2 linked regions of the Shumkonia mesophila genome follow. The protein of the gene in region 2 interacts with the protein of the main gene of each other region in a pairwise test. Links are inferred from orthologs where the notes say so. Each region holds a gene or a part of one and is shown on either strand. Other genes may lie near its edges. The genes, in order: ODR01_RS23955 and rpe.

Region 1 (9,651 bases), on a different replicon or contig from region 2:
GGTCGTGGTTGGCCACCCCGTCATCGTCGAGAATGTCGCGGAAGGTGTATTCCCCGGCCGGGATCATTTCCAGCGCCCGCTCCATGCGCTCGCGGGTGCGGGTGATGAGTTCCTCGAACGCCGCCTCGACGAAATCGGCGCCGTAGCGGTCGCAGATTTCCTTCAGCCGCTTGACGCCGAGCGAGACCGCCGCGAACTGGGCGTAGTAGTCGCCCCGCCGCTCGTCGGCGCCGCGCACGTTGAGCAGCATGATCTCGAAGATGTCGCGATTCAGCGTCCCTTTGCTGAACAGCCGGACCATGGGGATGCGGAAGCCCTCCTGGAAGATCTCGGTCAGGCCGCCGCTGGCCCCGCCGACGTTGGATCCGCCGATGTCGGCATGGTGGGCGGTGCAGCCACTGAATCCCACCAGCCGTCCGCTGTGGAAAACGGGCGCGATGATGCAGACGTCGGGCAGGTGGCCGCCGGACGCCGCGTAAGGGTCGTTGCCGACGAAAACGTCGCCCTCGTGGATGTCGCCCTGGTACTTTTCCACCAGCTTCGAAATGGTGCCGGAGATGGCGCCCACGTGAACCGGCAGCGAGCGCTTGGCCTGCATGACCAGGCGCGCCTTGGCGTCGAACAGCGCGGTGGAGTGGTCGCACCGCTCCTTGATGTTGGTGGAATAGGCGCTCTTCTGCAACGCGACGAAGGTTTCGTCGGCCACCGAGCGCAAGGCGTTGGACAGGATTTCGAGGGTGATCGGGTCGTGGGCGACGGGCTTAGGCATGGCTCTGATTCACCGTGACGAGGATGTTTCCATAGGCATCGACGCGGGCGACGTCGCCGGGGAAGATGGCGGTCGTGGCGTCCATCTGGTCGATGATGGCCGGTCCGACGATGGCGTCTCCGGGTTGCAGGGCGTCGCGGCTGAAAACCGGGGTCGTCATGGTGGAGGTGGCGGAGAAGCGGACCGGGCGGGTGTGCGTCGCCATGGGCGTGCGGGTCGTGGTGATCGCTCGTTTGGCGGGCCGCGGCGCGCCCAGCGAGGCCCGCGCCGTGGCCCGGCAGTTGACGATCTCGACCGGTGCCTCGAGGTTGGCAAAGCCATAGGCCCGCTCGTGGGCGGCGAAGAAGCGCTCGAGGATCACCGGCAGCGAAGCGATGTCGATGTCGCCGTTTCCGGTGCCGGTGCCGACATCGACGGTGAGCTCGAAGTTCTGGCCCTTGAAGCGGGTGTCGAGCGAGAAGTCGATTTGCCGGCGGGTTGGATTTGTCTTTTCGGCCTCGAACCAGACCGCCGCCTGTCGCTCCAGGGCCGAGAGCCGCTCGCGCAGGTTCTCCATCGTCTCGGATGTGCACGGGAACACGCTGCTGAGGACGAAGTTCTCCTGCAGGTCGGCGTCCGCCAGGCCCTGGGCGCAGACGATGCCCGGCGCCAGGGGAATGAGGATTTCCCTCATGCCAAGGGCCACCGCCACGTCGCGGGCATGCAGGCCGCCGGCGCCGCCGAAGGGCATGAGCGTGAAGTCGCGCGGATCGTGGCCCCGTTCCACCGACAGCGTGCGGATGGCGCGCACCATGTTGACGACCATGACCTCCAGCAGACCGAGCGCGGCCTCCTCGACCGTCTTGCCCATGGGATCGGCGACCGTGGCGATGGCCCTGCGGGCCGGTTCGACATCCAGCCGCATCTCGCCGTTCAGCAGGGTTTCGCTGAGGCGGCCGAGCACGAGGTTGGCGTCCGACACGGTCGGCAGCGTGCCGCCCCGGCAATAGCACGCCGGTCCCGGTTCCGCGCCGGCACTCTGGGGGCCGACCTTGAACAGGCCGTCGGCGTCGAACCAGGCGATGGAGCCGCCCCCCGCGCCCACCGTGGTGATGTCGATCATCGGCAGCATGATGGGGAAGCCGTCGACGTCACGGCCGTGGCTCAATTCGGTCTTGTAGTCCTGGATCAGGGCCACGTCGGCGCTGGTACCGCCGATGTCGAGGGTGATGATGTTCGGCCGCTCGGCCTCGCGGGCGATCTGGATAGCCCCCACCACGCCCGCCGCCGGTCCCGACAGCGCCATGCGGACCGGAAAGGCGCGGGCCACATCGAGCGACATCAGGCCGCCGCTCGACTGGTTGATGCCGACCCGCGCCCCGGGAACGGTCTGCTTCACCGTATCCACCAGGGACGACAGGTAGACGTCGAGCCGCGGCTGGAGATAGGCATTGATCACCGTGGTGGCAAACCGCTCGAACTCGCGGAACTCCGGCTGGACCTCCGACGACAGCGAGATCGCCATCCCGGGTAGCGCCCGGCGCAGCGCGTCGCCCACCTCGCGCTCGTGATCGGGGCGCAGGTAGGAAAACAGGAAGCACACGGCCACCGCCTCGGTCCCCGACGCGCGGAGCGCTTCGATGACGCGGCCCAGGCCCTCAGAATCCACGGGCGTGCGGACCGAACCGTCCGCCGTGGTGCGCTCGCCGAGCTCGAAGCGGTGCCGGCGAGGCACCAGGGCCTCGGGCTGATCGAGCTGGAAGTCGTAGATGGCGGGACGGACCTGGCGGCCGATTTCGAGGACGTCGCGGAAGCCCTTGGTGGTCACCATCGACACCGCCGCGCCGCGCCGCTGGATTAGCGTGTTGGTTGCCACCGTGCTGCCGTGGCACAGACGCTCCACGTCGCCCAGCGGTATCCCGTGGGCGGCGCTGAGCTCGCGAAGCCCGGCGATCACCGCGTCGGTGGGGTTGGACGGAGTGGAGGGGCGCTTCCAATAGCGGATTTGCCCGGACCCGCCGTCAAAGGCGAAAAAGTCCGTGAACGTGCCGCCGACATCAACGCCGATCATCCAACTCATGGGATTATTCCCTCACCGCATCGCCTCGCCGATTTTCTCAGTATTCCATGGCCCACATGTAGCGGCGTACCGTCAGCGGGTGGCCGCGCGATTCCGACAGACGGATCGCGTAGGTGCGCAATAGCGGCTGGAGGATCAGCGGCTGCATGTAGTCGATGACATCGGTCTCGATACCGGCGAGATCGAGTGCCTCGATGTCGATGGTCAGGATCTTGTCCGTGAACTTGCGGGTGAAATCGAGTGCCCGCTGGTCCATCTTCCGGCACGCGCCGGTCCCCAGCACCAGGATGAAGGGAACCATGTCGTCGGTGATCTCGAAGGGACCGTGGAAGTATTCGCCGGCGTGGATGGCTTGGGTGTGAATCCACTGCATCTCCTGGAGGATGCAGATGGAGAACGAATAGGTGACGCCGTAGTTGGGGCCGCTGGCCAGGGTATAGATAACCGGCTCGCGCCTCACGGCCTTGGCCCAGCGCAGGGCGTCCGCGTCATGGGCCGCCTGGGCGCGGGCCACCAGGCCGGGCAGGGCCGACAGGCTCCTGGCGAGGGCCTCGTGCTTGCGGTTGCCCTCGCGGTCGCGCAGAAGCCCGAACGCCAGGCTGAGCAGGGCGGGGCCGACACCGTCCGCGTTGCCTTCCACCGGTTTCGAGACATAGAGAACGACGCTGTCGACGGCCTTGGCGAGGTCGGATTCGGGCTTGGTGGTCAGGCCGATGGTGTAGGCGCCATGTTCGCGCGCGAACTTGGCCGCCGCCACGGTTTCCGGCGTGTTGCCCGAACTGGAGCACAAGACGACCACGCTGGAGGATCCCAGCCTGGGCAGGTCGCGGGCGACGAATTCGGCCGAATTGTACGTCTCGGCGACCAGCGAGGCGGACTCGCGATCCAGGACGTACTTCGGCGCGTGCATCTGCGCGAACGAACCGCCGCACGCGACGAAGAAGACGTTGGCCAGTTTCTCGCGCTTGGCGACGGCCGCCAGTGCGGCCTGGATATTCCGTTCAAATGCGTTGTCCATAGTTCACCGTTCTTTTTTTCTGGTTTATGAGCGAGCGCTCAGAGACATCTCTTCGGGCGACAGCCCGGTGATCGGGATTCCGTGGCCGAAGCCGCCCAGCCAGCCGCAGGCGGCGGCGGCCGTGCGGGTGCCACTTTGCAACGCCGGCTGGACGGCGCCGTCGGCCAGGTAGCGTGTGAGAAAACCGGCGATGAAGGCATCCCCCGCACCGAGGGTATCGACGACGGGGGTCGGCAGAACCTCCTGGCGGTAGAGCGTGCCGTTCACATAGGCGAACGCCCCGTCGCCGCCGCGGGTCATCACCACCGTCCGCGGCCCCGCCGACGACCACTGGCGCAGCATTTCGATGCATTCCGGGTCGGGATGGCCCGCATGGGACAGAAAGGCAATGTCCACATGGGGCGCCAAACGGGTCCTCCTGTCGTCGGTCCAGCGGTTGGAGAAATCGTAAGACAGCCGAGTCGCGGCCGCCGCAATGGCCGGGATCATCGCGTCGTTGTCGCTGCAATAGCTGGAGTGCACGACGTCGAAGCCCTTGATATAGGCGAAGTCGCCGGCATCCAGTTCGTAGCGTGCCCGCACGCCCGCAGTCGATTTTACGAACTCCCGGTCGCCGTCGCGGTGCCGGACCAGCACATGGGCGTTCTCGCCGTCGATGCGACGGCAGCGGGAAAGGTCCACCCCTTCGGCCGATAGGGCATCGTGCAACAGGCTGCCGAAGGCGTCGTTGCCGAGGCAGCCCAGATAGCCGGCGGCGCTTCCCAGGCGCTTGGCGAGCACCGCCACGTTGACCGCGTTGCCGCCGGGGAACATGATGTTCCGATCCACGTAGATGTCGACGGTGTTGTCGCCGAGCCCGAGCAGGCGGATGGGGGGATTCGTCACGGCTTTGCCATCCTTGCGGGATTCGAACCTGCGGCCATGACGGGCTTCCCTCACGATCCTTATTTTGTCATAAACTAGACCAGATAATAGCCCAATTCAAGATATTGGGATAATATTTTTGTATCTGGTCTGGTTTCTGCCATCGCCGGTGCGGCGCATCCAGTGAATCCCGCGAACGCCGGTTGACATCGCCGTTCCGCCCGCTCACAAGCGTGAATCTGGCTGCGATCGTAATGGAGGGCTTGGCTGGTGGTCTATTCCGGCTTCGCAGGAATGGGGGCGCCGATGGTAGGCCTGTTTGCCGGACGGTGAAACCCGGTCGAGGAATGGCATGACGATGCTTCGCTACCAGAAGGTCGAAGAACACATCAAAGAGCTTCTGAAGTCCACTGACTATGCGCCCGGAGATCGGCTGCCGTCGGAGCGCGATCTGGCCGCCGCCCTCGGCGTCAACCGCTTGACCGTGCGGCGCGCCGTCAACAACTTGATCAAGGCCGGCCTGCTGGAGGGTAATGGCACCAGCGGGACCCGTGTCGCCGCTCCCAAGATGGTACGCCGCGTCGACATCTACCGTTCGGTCGGCGTGCACCGTGTCATTACCGGCCTGGGCGGAGCGCCGAGCAACAAGCTGCTCCACTTCCAGATCGCCACTGCCGGCTCCAAGGTTGCCGACAGGTTGAAGATAGACGAGGGCGACGAGATCATCATTGTCCGCCGGGTATGGAGCATCGACGCCACGCCGTTCAGTATCGAGACGAGCCACCTGGTGTCGCGGTTGGTGCCGGGCCTGACCGCCGACGATCTGGTCTCCGGCCAGTCGCTTTACGGGTTGCTGGGATCGCGTTATGGCATCGAGACCGTTAACGCGGAACGGACGATCACCGTGGCCTACGTCAACGAGATCGAGGCCCGGCTTCTTGACGTCGAACCCGGCACGGCGGTTCTCGCCCTGAAGCTGGTGGTCGAGACCAAAGACAAGCAACCGATCGAATACCTGAGTTCGATCAACAATCCCAAATTGGTCGTCTTCAGGACTTTGTCGGCCGATCAGGAATGACGGGACTAAACACCTCGCGGTCCGGAACGGTCCCGTGATTGACCGTAACCACGGTGCCCCATCCGTAAATCTGCCCGAACGGGTCGACAGTAATTCCGGTACGGACAGACTGTCGACAAGTTAAGATGGTTGCGAGCCCCCGCAACCAAAAAATATCCGCCAGATCAATGGTCTAGAGGCTTTTTCTACCCGCATTATGGAAGCGCAAAAATCCGCCTCCAGCGCCTCCGGCGCTTGGCCTTCCACTTATAGAAGGTCGCCTCGCTGACCCCGTGGCGGCGGCAAACGTCCGCCGTCTTCCCCCCGGCCTTCTGCTCCCGCGGGACGCCAATGATCTGCTCTTCCGTGAACCGGCTGCGCTTCATTCGTCCGTCTCCTCGTCTTGCGACGGGCTCTACCCATTCTCGGAGGAATTTTCCGGGCTCACGTCAGTATTCACATCTAGATGTTCCGCAACCTGTTCCCGTGACAATGCCCGGCAGCTTGCCGCCTGAGGCCGGCGGGATCAGCGGCGAAGGCCGCGATCTCCCTCGATGTTCCCGCAGCGCGGGGGCGCCGCGTGCAACTCGATCCCGGCCCCTGCGAACAGGGCGTGATAGTGTTCGTCCAACCCGGAATCGGTCACGATGGTGTCGATGTCGTCGAGGCCGGCGAAAAAGGCCGGTTTGACCTTGCCCAACTTGCTGGAGTCGACGACCACGATCTTGCGGAGTGCGATGGCGATGGCTGCCTGCTTGACCGGGACCTCGTGAAAATTTGAACAGCTTACGCCCCGCTTTTCGTGCACGCCGCCAGCCGACAGGAAGGCCTTGTTGATACCGATCTTCCGCAGCATTTCCAATGCCTCGGCGCTGGCGAACGAAGCCGAGGATGGATGGTAGATTCCCCCTAGGAGAATGACCTTGAGATTTGGCTTCTTACAGACGATTTCCGCCACATTCATTGCGTAACAGACAACCGTCAGGGACAACCCGGCGGGAATGCGCCTAGCCAGATGGGGCATGGTGGTGCCGCAGTCGATGAAGATGGTATCGCCGTTTTCGATGGACGACACGGCTTGTTCACAAGCCTCACGCTTGTTGTCGATGTTGCTGTCCGCTTCGCGGTCGAGGAAATATCCCATACTGCCGGGTTCGTTCTGAGCACTGACGATATGTCCGCCCAGATAGGTGAACCGTCCCTCGCAGGAAGCGACATCGCGGCGCACCGTCATCTCCGAGACGCCGAGCAGGGCAGCTGCTTCTTTGAGATGCAGTGAGCCCCTCGTCTCGAGGGCCTCTGCCAGGACGGCTAATCGGCTGACCCTTTGCTTTTGCATTGTTTTCCCCACCAATCCCTGCACCCATCAAGCGGCATCCAGACGGATCATAAACACTTGCCGACCGGAATTCTCGCCAACGCGTTGCCCGGCGCGCTCAAAGCACGCCAAGCGCAGTCCCCCAAACCGACTTGGCCTCGCTGGCTACCGGTATCCCTCCTCGTATAACGCCCCCCCCCATACAACAAGCAAGCTCAAGCTGTCACGCCACATCATAACATTTCATGCTTTAATCTTGACATAAATGCGCTATTCATGAAAATATTATCTCATATTATGTTATAAAAATAACACACGCTTGATGCGTGTCGATCAAGGAGTTCACCGTCCATGGGGGCCGTCCGAGCCATCCGGAAACCCACCGATCTCGCCAAGTTCATCGACCATACGATTCTGCGGCCCGATGCGACGGCGAGCGACGTTGGTCACCTGTGCGAGGAAGCCGTCACCCATGGTTTCCATTCGGTGTGCGTCAACCCCTTGCATACGCAGCTCGTCGCCTCGGCGCTTGCTGGCAGCGCGGTTCGGACGTGCGTGGTGATCGGTTTTCCGTTGGGGGCGATACCGACCGCACTGAAGGCGGCGGAGGCCGAATGGGTCGTCGCCCATGGGGCGCAGGAAGTCGACATGGTCATCGACATCGGCAGCCTGAAGGCCGGGGACCTGCGGGCCGTCCGCGACGACATCGCCGCCGTCAAGAAAGCCTGCGGCAAGGCCCTTTTGAAAGTCATCATCGAGACGTGCCTTCTTGAGGATCACGAGAAGGTGACCGCCTGTCAGATCAGCCGCGACGCCGGGGCGGATTTCGTCAAGACGTCAACCGGATTCAGCCGCGGCGGGGCGACGGCGGACGACGTCGCCTTGATGCGCCGGACCGTCGGCGACGCCTTGGGCGTCAAGGCGTCGGGCGGCGTGCGGACCTATGCCGATGCCGTGCAGATGATCGACGCCGGGGCATCGCGGATCGGCGCCAGCGCCAGCGTCGCCATCGTTTCGGATTGAACGGGGGGCAGACATCCAGCGCTTGTATGCCTCAACGATCGGGCCGCCGGTAACAGCGGAAATCGACAATAAAAGAACCCTGATGGAGGACAAACAGATGGAGGACAGAATGAAGACGTTACTGACATCGTTAGTTCTTGCCACCGCCCTCGCCACCGGTTCGGCGTTCGCGGCGAATGGTCCCGTCGATACCTCGCAGGTCCGCAAGGACATTGTGACCAGCGCCACCGGCAAGAAGTATTCCATCGCCACCGTGGTCAAGGTCGACGGCATCGCCTGGTTCGACCGGATGCGCGATGGCGTAAAGCAATTCGGAGCGGACACCGGACAGGATACCTGGATGGTCGGCCCCAGCCAGGCCGATGCCGCCGCCCAGGTCCAGATCGTCGAGAATCTGATCGCCCAGGGCGTCGATGCGATCTGCATCGTGCCGTTCTCGGTCGAGGCGGTCGAACCCGTTCTCAAGAAGGCGCGCGACCGGGGGATCGTCGTGATCGCCCATGAAGCCTCGAACATCCAGAACGCCGACTATGTGCTGGAGGCCTTCGACAACCTGGCCTACGGCGCCAAGCTGATGGAAATCCTGGGCGGCTACATGAAGGGCGAGGGCAAATACGTCGCCACGGTCGGCAGCCTGACCTCGAAGTCGCAGAACGAATGGATTGACGGCGCCATCGCCTATCAGAAGCAACACTTCCCGAAGATGACGCTGGCGACCCAGCGCCTGGAAACCTATGACGACGCCAACACCGACTACAACAAGCTGAAGGAAGTCCTCACCACCTATCCCGACATCAAGGGGATCGTCGGCGGGCCGATGCCGACTTCGGCGGGGGCCGGACGCCTGATCGCCGAACGCGGCCTCAAGGACAAGCTGTTCTTCTCGGGGACCGGCCTGGTTTCGGTTGCCGGCGAATACCTCAAGGGCGGTGACATCCAGTACATCCAGTTTTGGGATCCCGCCGTTGCCGGATACGCCATGAATATTCTGGCGGTGATGGCCCTGCAAAAGAAGAACGGCGAGATCAAGGCCGGCCTCGACCTCGGGCTGCCGGGTTACACCAAACTGATTACGCCGGTCGCGGGCAGACCCAACCTGCTGTACGGCGCCGGCTGGGTCGGCGTCACCAAGGACAACATGTCCAAGTACAATTTCTGACCACCGGACGGCGGAGGCGTCGCCCACCGGCGCCTCCGTCCCATCTTCCCGACGCGAACGTCCCTTATGGATCGGGATTCCGATGTCAGACGCTCTTATCGAACTGCACAATATCGGCAAAAATTTTTCCGGCGTCCGGGCGCTGGACGACATCTCGCTGACCATCCGACCGGGCGAGATCCATTGTCTGGCCGGCGAGAACGGATCGGGCAAGTCGACCGTCATCAAGATCATCTCGGGGGTCTATCAGCCCGATGCCGGCGAAATCCGGATCAACGGCACGGCCGTCCGCCATCTGACGCCGATCGAGTCCATCGGCCACGCGATCCAGGTGATCTACCAGGACTTCTCGCTGTTCGGAAACCTCAGCGTGGCGGAGAACCT
Region 2 (9,713 bases):
AGCGTGACTGAGCCGCCATGCAGGTCTACCTCCCCATCGCGGAGATGTCGGTCAACTTCTTTCTGATCCTCGGCATGGGGGGTGGAGTCGGCTTCCTCTCCGGCCTTTTCGGGGTCGGCGGCGGCTTCATGATGACACCGCTTTTGATGTTCATCGGCATCTCGCCGCCCATCGCCGTGGCCACCGGCGCCAACCAGATCGTCGCCGCGTCGGTTTCCGCGGCGATCGCGCACTGGCGGCGCGGCAACGTCGATCTGAAGATGGGATCCGTCTTGTTGGTCGGCGGCATCCTGGGGTCCGTCTTCGGCGTCTGGCTGTTCACCCTTCTGCGCGAGATCGGCCAGATCGACCTGGTGATCACGATTGCCTACGTCATTTTCCTCGGCGTCATCGGCGGCCTGATGTTCGTCGAGAGCGTGCGTGCGGCGATCCGCCGCAAGAGGCAGGTCCGCCGGCGCCAGCATACCCACCTCTGGATTCACGGCCTGCCGTTCAAGACGCGGTTCCGGCGGTCGCGCCTGTACATCAGCGTCCTGCCGCCCATCGGCATCGGCTTCCTGGTCGGCATTCTGGGGGCCATCATGGGGGTGGGCGGCGGCTTCGTGATGGTTCCGGCGATGATCTATCTGCTGGGCATGCCGACCACGGTGGTCATCGGAACGTCGCTCTTCCAGATCGTGTTCGTAATGGCCAACGTCACCGTTCTGCAGGCCGTCACCAACCAGACCGTCGATATCATGCTGGCTCTGGTTCTGCTGGTCGGCGCGGTGATCGGCGCCCAGTTCGGGGCGCGGGCCGGCGCCAAGATGCCGGGCGACCAGCTTCGCGTCCTTCTGGCGGCTCTCGTGCTGACCGTCTGCGCGCAGCTGGTGTTCGATCTGGTGAGGACGCCGGGCGATCTCTATTCGCTCGGCATCGTGGGGTCGCAATGATCGAGGGCCTCAACCTCGCCGCCTGGATGTTTCCAGTTCTTTTCGGGGCCCAGCCGGCTGCCGTCGCCGTTCCACTCAGCCATGACGAACTGGTGATCGACCTGTCCCGGCACGAGGTGTCGGTCGCGCTGAACTACGCCGGGGCGGAGCTGGTGCTGTTCGGGGCGACGGAGGGGGCCGGCGACGTGGTGGTCGAGGTTCGCGGACCGCGCCGCACCGAGGTGGTGCGGCGCAAGGCACGCGTCGGCGGGATTTGGCTGAACAGCGACGAGGTGGTTTTCAGCAACGTGCCGGCCTTCTATGCCCTGGCCAGCAGCGCCCCTCTCGATCAGATCCTGCCCCCCGAGGAGCAGGCCCAGGAGAGGATCGGCGTCGATCATCTGTGGTTGACGCCTTCCGAAAAAATCGCGGAGCAGGAGGCCAGCGCGTTCCGGACGGCGCTGGTGCGCAACAAACAGCGCGTCAACCTGTTTCCGGCCGAGCCGACCGAGGTGAAGTTCCTGGGCAGCCGTCTGTTCCGCACCGACATCCATTTCCCGGCCAACGCCTCGGTCGGGCCTTATCGGGTCACCGTTTTTCTGATCAAGGGGGGCGAAGTCGTGAGATCGGCCAGTACCCCTCTCATCCTGTCCCGGGCCGGATTCGAGGCCCGGGTTTTCGATCTCGCCCATACCAACGGGCTGGCCTATGGGCTTCTTGCCATCGCGATTGCCTGCGTGGCAGGATGGCTGGCCAGCGTCTTTTTCCGCAGCAAGGCGTAGAGGAATGGCTGAGACTGAGGCTGAAGGCGCAACCCCTTCCGACGGCGGCGTTTTCCTGTGCGTTGTCGACGAAACGGCCGAACTGTGGCCGGCCCTGCGGTTCGCCTGTCGCAAGGCCAACCGCCAGGACGCCCGCGTCGGCCTTCTTTGCGTGGTGGAACCCGCCGAGTTCCAGCATTGGCTGGCGATCGGCGATCTGATGCGCGAGGAACGGCGGGAAGAGGCCGAGGAAACGATCCAATTGATCGCCACTGCCGTTCAGAAGCAAACCGGAAAGATGCCGGTCCTTTACATTCGCGAGGGCGACGTGAAGGACGAGCTCTTGGCGGTCATCGAGGAGGAGAAGAGCATCTCGCTGCTCATTCTGGGCGCCGCCACCGGACCGGATGGCCCCGGGCCGCTGATTTCATACCTGGTCCAAAAGAAGGCGGGCGGCCTTCGGGTGCCGATCACCATCGTGCCGGGCAATCTTTCCAACGACGAGATCGACGCCCTGAGCTGACGGCCGGACGTCTTGTCCCGGATCTCGCCCATACCGGTCAGGGGATGGGGCCAATCGGGGCGCCCGCCTCGACTCTCAATTCCCACACCGGGTATTCCTCGGCGCGGCGCATGCCGGCGCGTTCCATGGCGGCGCAGGACGGCGCGTTGGTGACGTCGGCGTAGCCGACGATGGGGCCGCCCCAGCGTTCGTCGACCAGGGCGGCCATGCGCCGGCACATCAAGTCGACCGAGCCGCTGCCCCAGTGGCGGCGGACGCTGGCGTATTCGCCGACCAGCACCTCCTTGGCCAGCTTGGTGAAGTGCATGTAGCCGGTGATCGCCGCCCCCTTCATCGCCAGCAGGGTGCCGCAGCCCGGCGCGGTGAGGCGCTCGCGCATGACCGCCTCGTCGCGCGCAGAGATGCCGGCCTGGCCGGCGAAGCCGCGGTTGAAGATGTCGGTCACGGTGGCGAAGAGGGCGGGGTTTGCGGCGATCATCGCCTCGTCGATCTCGGCGATGGCGTAGCCCTTGGCGAGCGCCGCCTCGGCGCCCGGGAACTCGCCTTCGTTGGGCGGTCCGGGATCGCGCACGTATTTGACGCGCCCGGGGCGGGCCGCGAAGCCCAGGCGGGCCAGCCCGGCCTCGGGCATCGTCATCTCGGGCGGCGCGGTCAGCCGGTAGCGGCGCAGCCGCGGTGCCGACTTCTCCTCGACGGCCAGGAACTCGGCGAGCGCGGCCAGCAGCGGGCCCGACTGGCGGCCCTTGGGCGTGATGGTCAGGCTGACCATCAGGCTGCCGTCGGGGCGCTCCTTGCGGTCGACCGAAAGCGAGGCCGCCGGCCGGCTGTCCTCGAGATAGAAATGGTCCTGGCGGCGGCGCAGCACGGCGCCGCGCAAGTCGATGGTCGCCATGAACTCGCGGCCATTCTCGTCGGCCTCCTCGAAAATGAAGGCGAGGTAGGCATCGATGTTGGCCTCGCCGATCGCAACCAGAACCATGGGGACGGCCCTTCTTTTTGTGGCGCGGCGCAGTCTGATGCAAGAAGGGGCGGCGCCGCAAGCCCGGGCGGGATTGCGCGCAATCCGCAATTGCGCCTATGATCGGCGGAACGAATTCCTGAAAACAAATCGACGCGGAGGACGACGATGCAAGAAGTCCAAGGCACTCTGATGGCGGCCTGGCGGGCCAGCGGCGGCGCCCTCAACGCGCCGGCGGCGCGGCCGGAAACGGGCGACGACGGGCTGGCGGCCACGGCGATGACCGATGTCTACCGCTGCGCCCACGGCGCCGACGACGGGCTGGCCGCCACGGCTTATAGCAACAGATGGCCGTACTGCCTGGCGCAGTAGGCTTCCGCCCCAGGCGGTCAAAAGACATTCCGGCCCCTTCGTGGGGCCGGAGCTGTAATGGAGAATCAGCGAGACGACCCGAAGGGTCGAGACAGATTATCGGCGCGTCGCCGCCCGGAGGGCGGCAATCCGGTCGGCGTAACTTCCCTTGCCGAAGACCGCGCTGCCGGCGACCAGCACGTCGGCGCCGGCCTCGACGACCGTCCCGGCCGTACTCTCGTTGATGCCGCCGTCGACTTCGATCTCGATGGCGCGTTGGCCGACCATCCGCCGGATATCGCGGATCTTGGCGGCCTGCGCGGGAATGAAGGCCTGGCCGCCGAAGCCCGGATTGACCGTCATGACGAGGACGAGATCGATCCGGTCGAGCACGAATTCGAGGACCGAGGCCGGCGTCGCCGGGTTGAGCGAGACCCCCGCCTTCTTGCCCAACGCGTGGATGACCTGAAGGCTGCGATCCAGGTGGGGGCCGGCTTCGGCGTGCACCGTGATGATGTCGCTGCCGGCCTTGGCGAAGGCCTCGAGGTAGGCGTCGACCGGCGAGATCATCAGGTGCACGTCGAGCGGCTTTTGGGTGTGCGGCCGCAGGGCCGCGACGACGGCGGGACCGATGGTGATATTGGGCACGAAATGCCCGTCCATGACGTCGACATGAATATAGTCGCAGCCCGCCTCGTCGATGGCGCGGACTTCCTCTCCCAGCCGGGCGAAGTCGGCCGAGAGAATGGAGGGAGCGATCTTCACGGCGTGGGCCATGGTTCCCGCCCCTTCCCTACCTGATTTTCGGCGCGAGCTCGCCGGACCGATAGCGTTCGGCCATCTTGGCCAACGGAATGGCCTTGATCTTCGAGGCCTGACCCGCGGTGCCGAACTGCTCGTAGCGCTGCTCGCACAGCTTCTGCATCGCTTCGATCGCCGGCTTCAGGTACGTGCGGGGGTCGAACTCCGCCTTCTTTTCGGTCAGCACGCGGCGGATCTGGCCGGTCATCGCCAGGCGGTTGTCGGTATCGATGTTGACCTTGCGCACGCCGTGCTTGATGCCGGTGACGATTTCCTCGATCGGCACCCCGAAGGTCTGGGGCATCTCGCCGCCGTAGGTGTTGACGATGTCCTGCAGTTCCTGCGGCACCGACGAGGAGCCGTGCATCACCAGATGGGTGTCGGGCAGCTTGGCGTGGATTTTCTTGATGATGTCCATGGCCAGGATTTCGCCGGTCGGCTTGCGGGTGAACTTATAGGCGCCGTGCGAGGTGCCGATGGCCACCGCCAGCGCGTCGACGCCGGTCTTGCCGACAAAATCGGCCGCCTCGTCGGGATCGGTCACCAGCATGTTCTTGTCGAGCTTGCCCTCGAAGCCGTGGCCGTCTTCCTTGTCGCCCTTGCCGGTTTCCAGAGACCCCAGGCAGCCCAGTTCGCCCTCCACCGAGACCCCGACCATGTGGGCCATGTCGGTAACCTTGCCGGTGACCCCGACGTTGTAGTCGTAGGACGCCGGCGTCTTGCCGTCTTCGGAGAGCGAGCCGTCCATCATCACCGAGGAGAAGCCAAACGAGATGGCCGACAGGCAGGTCGCCGGATTGTTGCCGTGGTCCTGGTGCATGCACACCGGAATGTCCGGGTACATCTCGATCGCCGCCTTGATCAGATAGCTCAGCACCGTGTCGTTGGCGTACTTTCGCGCCCCGCGGCTGGCCTGCATGATGACCGGCGAGTCGGTTTTCTTGGCCGCCGCCATGATCGCCAGCATCTGTTCCATATTGTTGATGTTGAACGCCGGAACGCCGTAATCGTGCTCCGCCGCGTGGTCGAGAAGTTGCCTCATCGATACGAGTGCCATGATGTCGTTCTCCCTCTGTTGGGGGTATGGGAGGCCAGAGCCTCCCTCAGAGTTTGGCCTTGGCGGCGGCTGCCACCTTTTCCGGCGTGATGCCGAAGTGTTCGAACAGTTTCTTGTACGGTCCCGACTTTCCGAAGCCGTGCATGCCGATGAAGACGCCGTTCTCGCCGATGTAGCGGTGCCAGCCCTGGTCGATGGCCGCCTCCACCGCCACGCGGACCGTGTCGGGCGCGAGCACCTGGCGGCGGTAGCCCTCCGGCTGGGCGTCGAAGAGTTCCCAGCACGGCAGCGACACGACCGCCGTCGGAACACCCTCCTTCTGCAGGATGTCGCGGGCGGCGAGCGCGATGGCGACCTCGGTTCCGGTGGCGATCAGGGTGACCCTGCGGGCGCCGCCCTCGGCCTCGGCGAGCACGTAGCCGCCGCGGGCGCAGAGGTTTTCCCCGATCTCGGCGCGCACCGTGGGAACGGCCTGCCGGCTTAGCGAAATCGCCGCCGGCCCGGCGGTCGACGTCAGCGCCAGATCCCAGCATTCCGACGTCTCGACGGCATCGGCCGGGCGATAGACGGCGAGTCCGGGAATGGCCCGCAGCGAGGCCAGGGTTTCGACCGGCTGGTGGGTCGGCCCGTCTTCGCCGAGGCCGATCGAATCGTGGGTCAGGACATGGATGACGCGCACCCCCATCATGGCGGCCATGCGGATCGCCGGCCGCATATAATCCGAGAACACCAGGAAGGTTCCCGCATAGGGGATGAACCCGCCGTGCAGGGCGAGCCCGTTCATGATGGCGCCCATGGCGTGTTCGCGCACGCCGTAATGGATGTAGCGGCCCGAGAAATCACCGGTGTCGATGCTTTGCGTGCTCTTGGTCTTGGTGTTGACCGATCCGGTGAGGTCGGCCGAACCGCCGATGAGCTCGGGAATGGCGGCGGTGAGGACTTCCAGCGCGGCACCCGAGGCCTGGCGGGTGGCCAGGGCGGGCTTTTCGGCGACGAGGGCCTTGCGATGCTGGGCCGATGCCTGTTGCCAGCCCTCGGGAAGACGGCCCGCCTCGCTCCGTTCGAATTCGCTGCGCAGTTCGGCAGCGGTGGCGGCCAGCCGGCCTTCCCACTGCTTGCGGGCGGTGGCGCCGCGGGCGCCGGCGGCCCGCCAGGCGGCCAGCACGTTTTCGGGAACGACGAACGGCGGATACGACCATCCCAGGGTGGCACGGGCGCCGGAAATCTCGTCGTCTCCCAACGGCGCGCCGTGGCTGGCGGCGGTGCCCTGCTTGGTGGGCGCGCCGCGGCCGATCACCGTCTTGCAGCCGATGATGGTCGGCTTGTCCGACTTGTGCGCCTTCTCGATGGCGGCGGCGACTGCCTCGGGATCGAAGCCGTCGACCGCCTGGGTCGCCCAGCCGGCGGCCGCGAAGCGCACCAGCTGGTCCTCGGTCCGGGCGAGGTCGGTGGAGCCATCGATGGAGATGCTGTTGTCATCCCACAGCACGATCAGCTTCGAGAGCTTGAGGTGGCCGGCAAAGCCGATGGCTTCGTGGCTGATGCCTTCCATCAGGCAGCCGTCGCCGGCGATCACGTAGGTGTAGTGGTCGACCAGGTCGTCGCCGTAGCGGGTGTTGCGCATGCGCTCGGCCAGCGCCATGCCGACCGCCATGGCCAACCCCTGCCCCAGCGGGCCGGTGGTCGCTTCGACGCCCTCGGTGTGGCCGTATTCGGGGTGGCCCGGCGTCTTGGAGTCCAACTGCCGGAAGTTCTTGATCTCGTCGATGGTGACGTCCTTGTAGCCGGTCAGATAGAGCAGCGCGTACAGCAGCATCGAGCCATGGCCCGCCGACAGCACGAAGCGGTCGCGGTCCGCCCAGCGCGGCGCCGTCGGATCGAACTTGAGGAAGCGCGTGAACAGCACGGTCGCGACGTCGGCCATGCCCATCGGCATGCCAGGATGGCCGGACTTGGCCTTCTGCACGGCATCCGCCGCCAGGAAGCGGATGGCGTTGGCCATATCCTTGTGGGGCGCGTGTGCCGCGTCGGACGCTTTCAGGGTCTGCATGGACGTCATCGAATTACCTCCGCAATCGGCCGAAATGGTCTTCTTGCCGGCATGTCCCGCCCCTCTCATCCGCCGAGACGGCCGGAAATGCCACGAAATCCGTCAATTGCCCGGGATGGTAAGAAGCCCCTTCCATATAAAAGGCACCATCCCGTCGATTCAATAGAGTGCATGGGCGCACGCGCAAGAAGCGCCGCCCCGCGGAAAGGGTCGTTTTGGGGGTGGTCGGCGCCTTCGGGCATTCCCATGTTGAGGAACATGGACGCGACGTCACCCAAATCCCTGGACCTGTCGGCGATCGTCTGGCGGCAGCCCAACGGCAGCCCCGTGGCATGTCGGGAGAAACTGAAGGTTCTCACCGAGAACCTGGAGGAAATTCGCCAATGTTGCCAGGATGCGCTCGAGGATGCGGTCCTGATGGGGTGTGAGGAAGGCCAGGTACGGGAGGTTTTCGAGGCCATCGTCCGGTCGATCCACAATCCCTATGCAAAGGGCGATTGACGACCCCGGGTCGCCAAAAAGCCGCCGGCAAAGTGAAAGAAAGGCTTGGCCGGAAGCGGCCAAGCCTTTCAAATCTGGGGCGAGAGATGGGACTTGAACCCACGACATCCAGATCCACAATCTGGCGCTCTAACCACCTGAGCTACTCCCGCCATCGGCGGGCCCCTGTGTAGCCTCAACCCGATGCCCCGTCAAGCTTTGAGCGGCCTTCTGCGGGCCGGCGGTTTCGACGGGGGCCGCCGGCTTTTTCGAGGGCACCTCGGGCTTGAGCGGCCCCCAGATTCGGCGGAAATACCCGTCGGCCAGCAGCAGGGCGGCGGCCGGGTTGTGGCCGAGAGCCCGATCCTTCGCCACCAGGGTCGTCGTCAGGGCTTCGGCGTGCTTGAAAAACAGACTGTCGTGCCCGACGCACAAGCCGACGACGACATTGAAATCGGTTCCCGCGCGATTGAGCAGTTCGGCTTGCACGATCGGGTTGCACATCGCCTCGAATTTGCCGGGGTGGACCTTCTCGTGGTCCTGGATGCCGATTTCCTCCTTGGCGATGCCGCCGGCCTTGCAGCAGGCCGAGGCGACCGTGAAGCCATGGCTTTCCAGGACCCGGGTTAGGATGGCCGCCAGGTCGAACACGCCGACGCAGAAGGCGATGCCGATCTTCTGGAATCCCATGCGCTTGGCGAACGCGCAGACTTCCTCGACGCGCGTCCATTCGCAATAGCCCTCGGCCTCGACGCGGGCGGACTCGAGCGCGACCTTGGCCAGAAAGGGATCCTGATACTTGGCGAATCCCTTGGCGATGCCGGGATCATCCACCTTGCTGGGGCACCATCCCGGGCCGTGCTGGTCGTCGCCCTGCCGGCAGACGCGAATTTCTGGGGGGCAATAGGCACATCCGGGGTCGGTATACTTCATCGGCCAGTGTCTCCTTGGCGCGATCCGTGGGGGGCGGGTCGTCGTTGGCGCAGGCCGGCATTCTTACCCGAGCGTGGCCAGCACGCCATCGTAAAAAAGCTTGAGGCCTGTGACGAACAGGAACAGATAACATAGCCGATAGAACCATGTCGGCGAAATGCGCCGGTGCAGCCAGATCCCCAGCACCACGCCGACCGGGGCCAAGGGGGCCAGGATCAGCGACATCGCCAGATTGCCGGCCGGCAGCAGGCCCAGCCACCAATAGGGCAACAGCTTGGCGTAATTGACGGCGGTGAACAGCATGACCATGGTGCCGACGAAGAGCGTCTTGTCCATCCGCTGGGGCAGCAGATAGGTATTGGCCGGCGGGCCGCCGGCATGGGCCAGGAAGCTGGTGAAACCGGAGAGCGCCCCCCAGAACATCCCCCTGCCGACATCGGGATTGGCGTTGGCCTTGGCCGGCTTCTTGCGAAACCAGTAGTCCAGCGAGAAAACCACGGCGATGCATCCGACGAGCAGCCGGATCGAGCCGTCGCTGAACCAGTGGAAGGTGAACGTGCCGATGGCGATGCCGATAAGCGCGCCGGACGCCATGATCCAGAAATTGCGCCGGTGCCACGTCTTCCGGTACGCCCAGACGCCCATCACGTCCATCAGGCAGAGGATGGGCAGCATGATGGCGGCGGCCTGGGGCGCCGGGATGACCAGGGACAGCAGGGGAACACCCAGCATCGCCAGGCCGCCCCCGAAGCCGCCCTTCGAAATGGCGGCCAGCAGCACGGCGGGAACGGCGACGGCGTAAAACAGGGGGTCGGAGATCATCGGGACGACTGCCGGGACAGGGGGAACCGCCGCGGCGGGCGGAAGCTGGCTTCAGCCCTTACCCGC

The links.
Region 1: the proteins of rpe (region 2) and ODR01_RS23955 interact in binary tests that used the Escherichia coli proteins (3 or more experiments, as listed by UniProt). The link is inferred for Shumkonia mesophila from one-to-one orthologs.

Annotation. Positions count from the first base shown.
Region 1 is NZ_JAOTID010000027.1:5,640-15,290, reverse strand. Bases 2,802-5,617 are described here. They hold ODR01_RS23955 (PfkB family carbohydrate kinase), read right to left. Parts: upstream 4,732-5,617; coding sequence 3,871-4,731; downstream 2,802-3,870. Other genes in these bases: ODR01_RS23950 (GntR family transcriptional regulator), read left to right, coding at 5,063-5,617; ODR01_RS23960 (SIS domain-containing protein), read right to left, coding at 2,866-3,846; ODR01_RS23965 (hydantoinase/oxoprolinase family protein), read right to left, coding at 2,802-2,828. Outside these bases: ODR01_RS23970 (hydantoinase B/oxoprolinase family protein), read right to left, coding at 1-769; more of ODR01_RS23965, read right to left, coding at 762-2,801; more of ODR01_RS23950, read left to right, coding at 5,618-5,788; ODR01_RS23940 (DeoR/GlpR family DNA-binding transcription regulator), read right to left, coding at 6,294-7,106; deoC (deoxyribose-phosphate aldolase), read left to right, coding at 7,437-8,108; ODR01_RS23930 (autoinducer 2 ABC transporter substrate-binding protein), read left to right, coding at 8,218-9,267; ODR01_RS23925 (sugar ABC transporter ATP-binding protein), read left to right, coding at 9,350-9,651. UniProt on the Escherichia coli protein: Catalyzes the ATP-dependent phosphorylation of fructoselysine to fructoselysine 6-phosphate. Functions in a fructoselysine degradation pathway that allows E.coli to grow on fructoselysine or psicoselysine.
Region 2 is NZ_JAOTID010000002.1:418,947-428,659, forward strand. What follows is about bases 2,452-5,329. They hold rpe (ribulose-phosphate 3-epimerase), read right to left. Parts: upstream 4,282-5,329; coding sequence 3,622-4,281; downstream 2,452-3,621. Other genes in these bases: ODR01_RS05340 (hypothetical protein), read right to left, coding at 2,452-3,174; ODR01_RS05345 (hypothetical protein), read left to right, coding at 3,322-3,525; fba (class II fructose-bisphosphate aldolase), read right to left, coding at 4,298-5,329. In the rest of the region: ODR01_RS05325 (sulfite exporter TauE/SafE family protein), read left to right, coding at 18-932; ODR01_RS05330 (TIGR02186 family protein), read left to right, coding at 929-1,693; ODR01_RS05335 (universal stress protein), read left to right, coding at 1,698-2,195; more of ODR01_RS05340, read right to left, coding at 2,233-2,451; more of fba, read right to left, coding at 5,330-5,362; tkt (transketolase), read right to left, coding at 5,409-7,421; ODR01_RS05365 (hypothetical protein), read left to right, coding at 7,659-7,913; ODR01_RS05375 (DUF1847 domain-containing protein), read right to left, coding at 8,043-8,825; ODR01_RS05380 (sulfite exporter TauE/SafE family protein), read right to left, coding at 8,889-9,647. UniProt on the Escherichia coli protein: Catalyzes the reversible epimerization of D-ribulose 5-phosphate to D-xylulose 5-phosphate.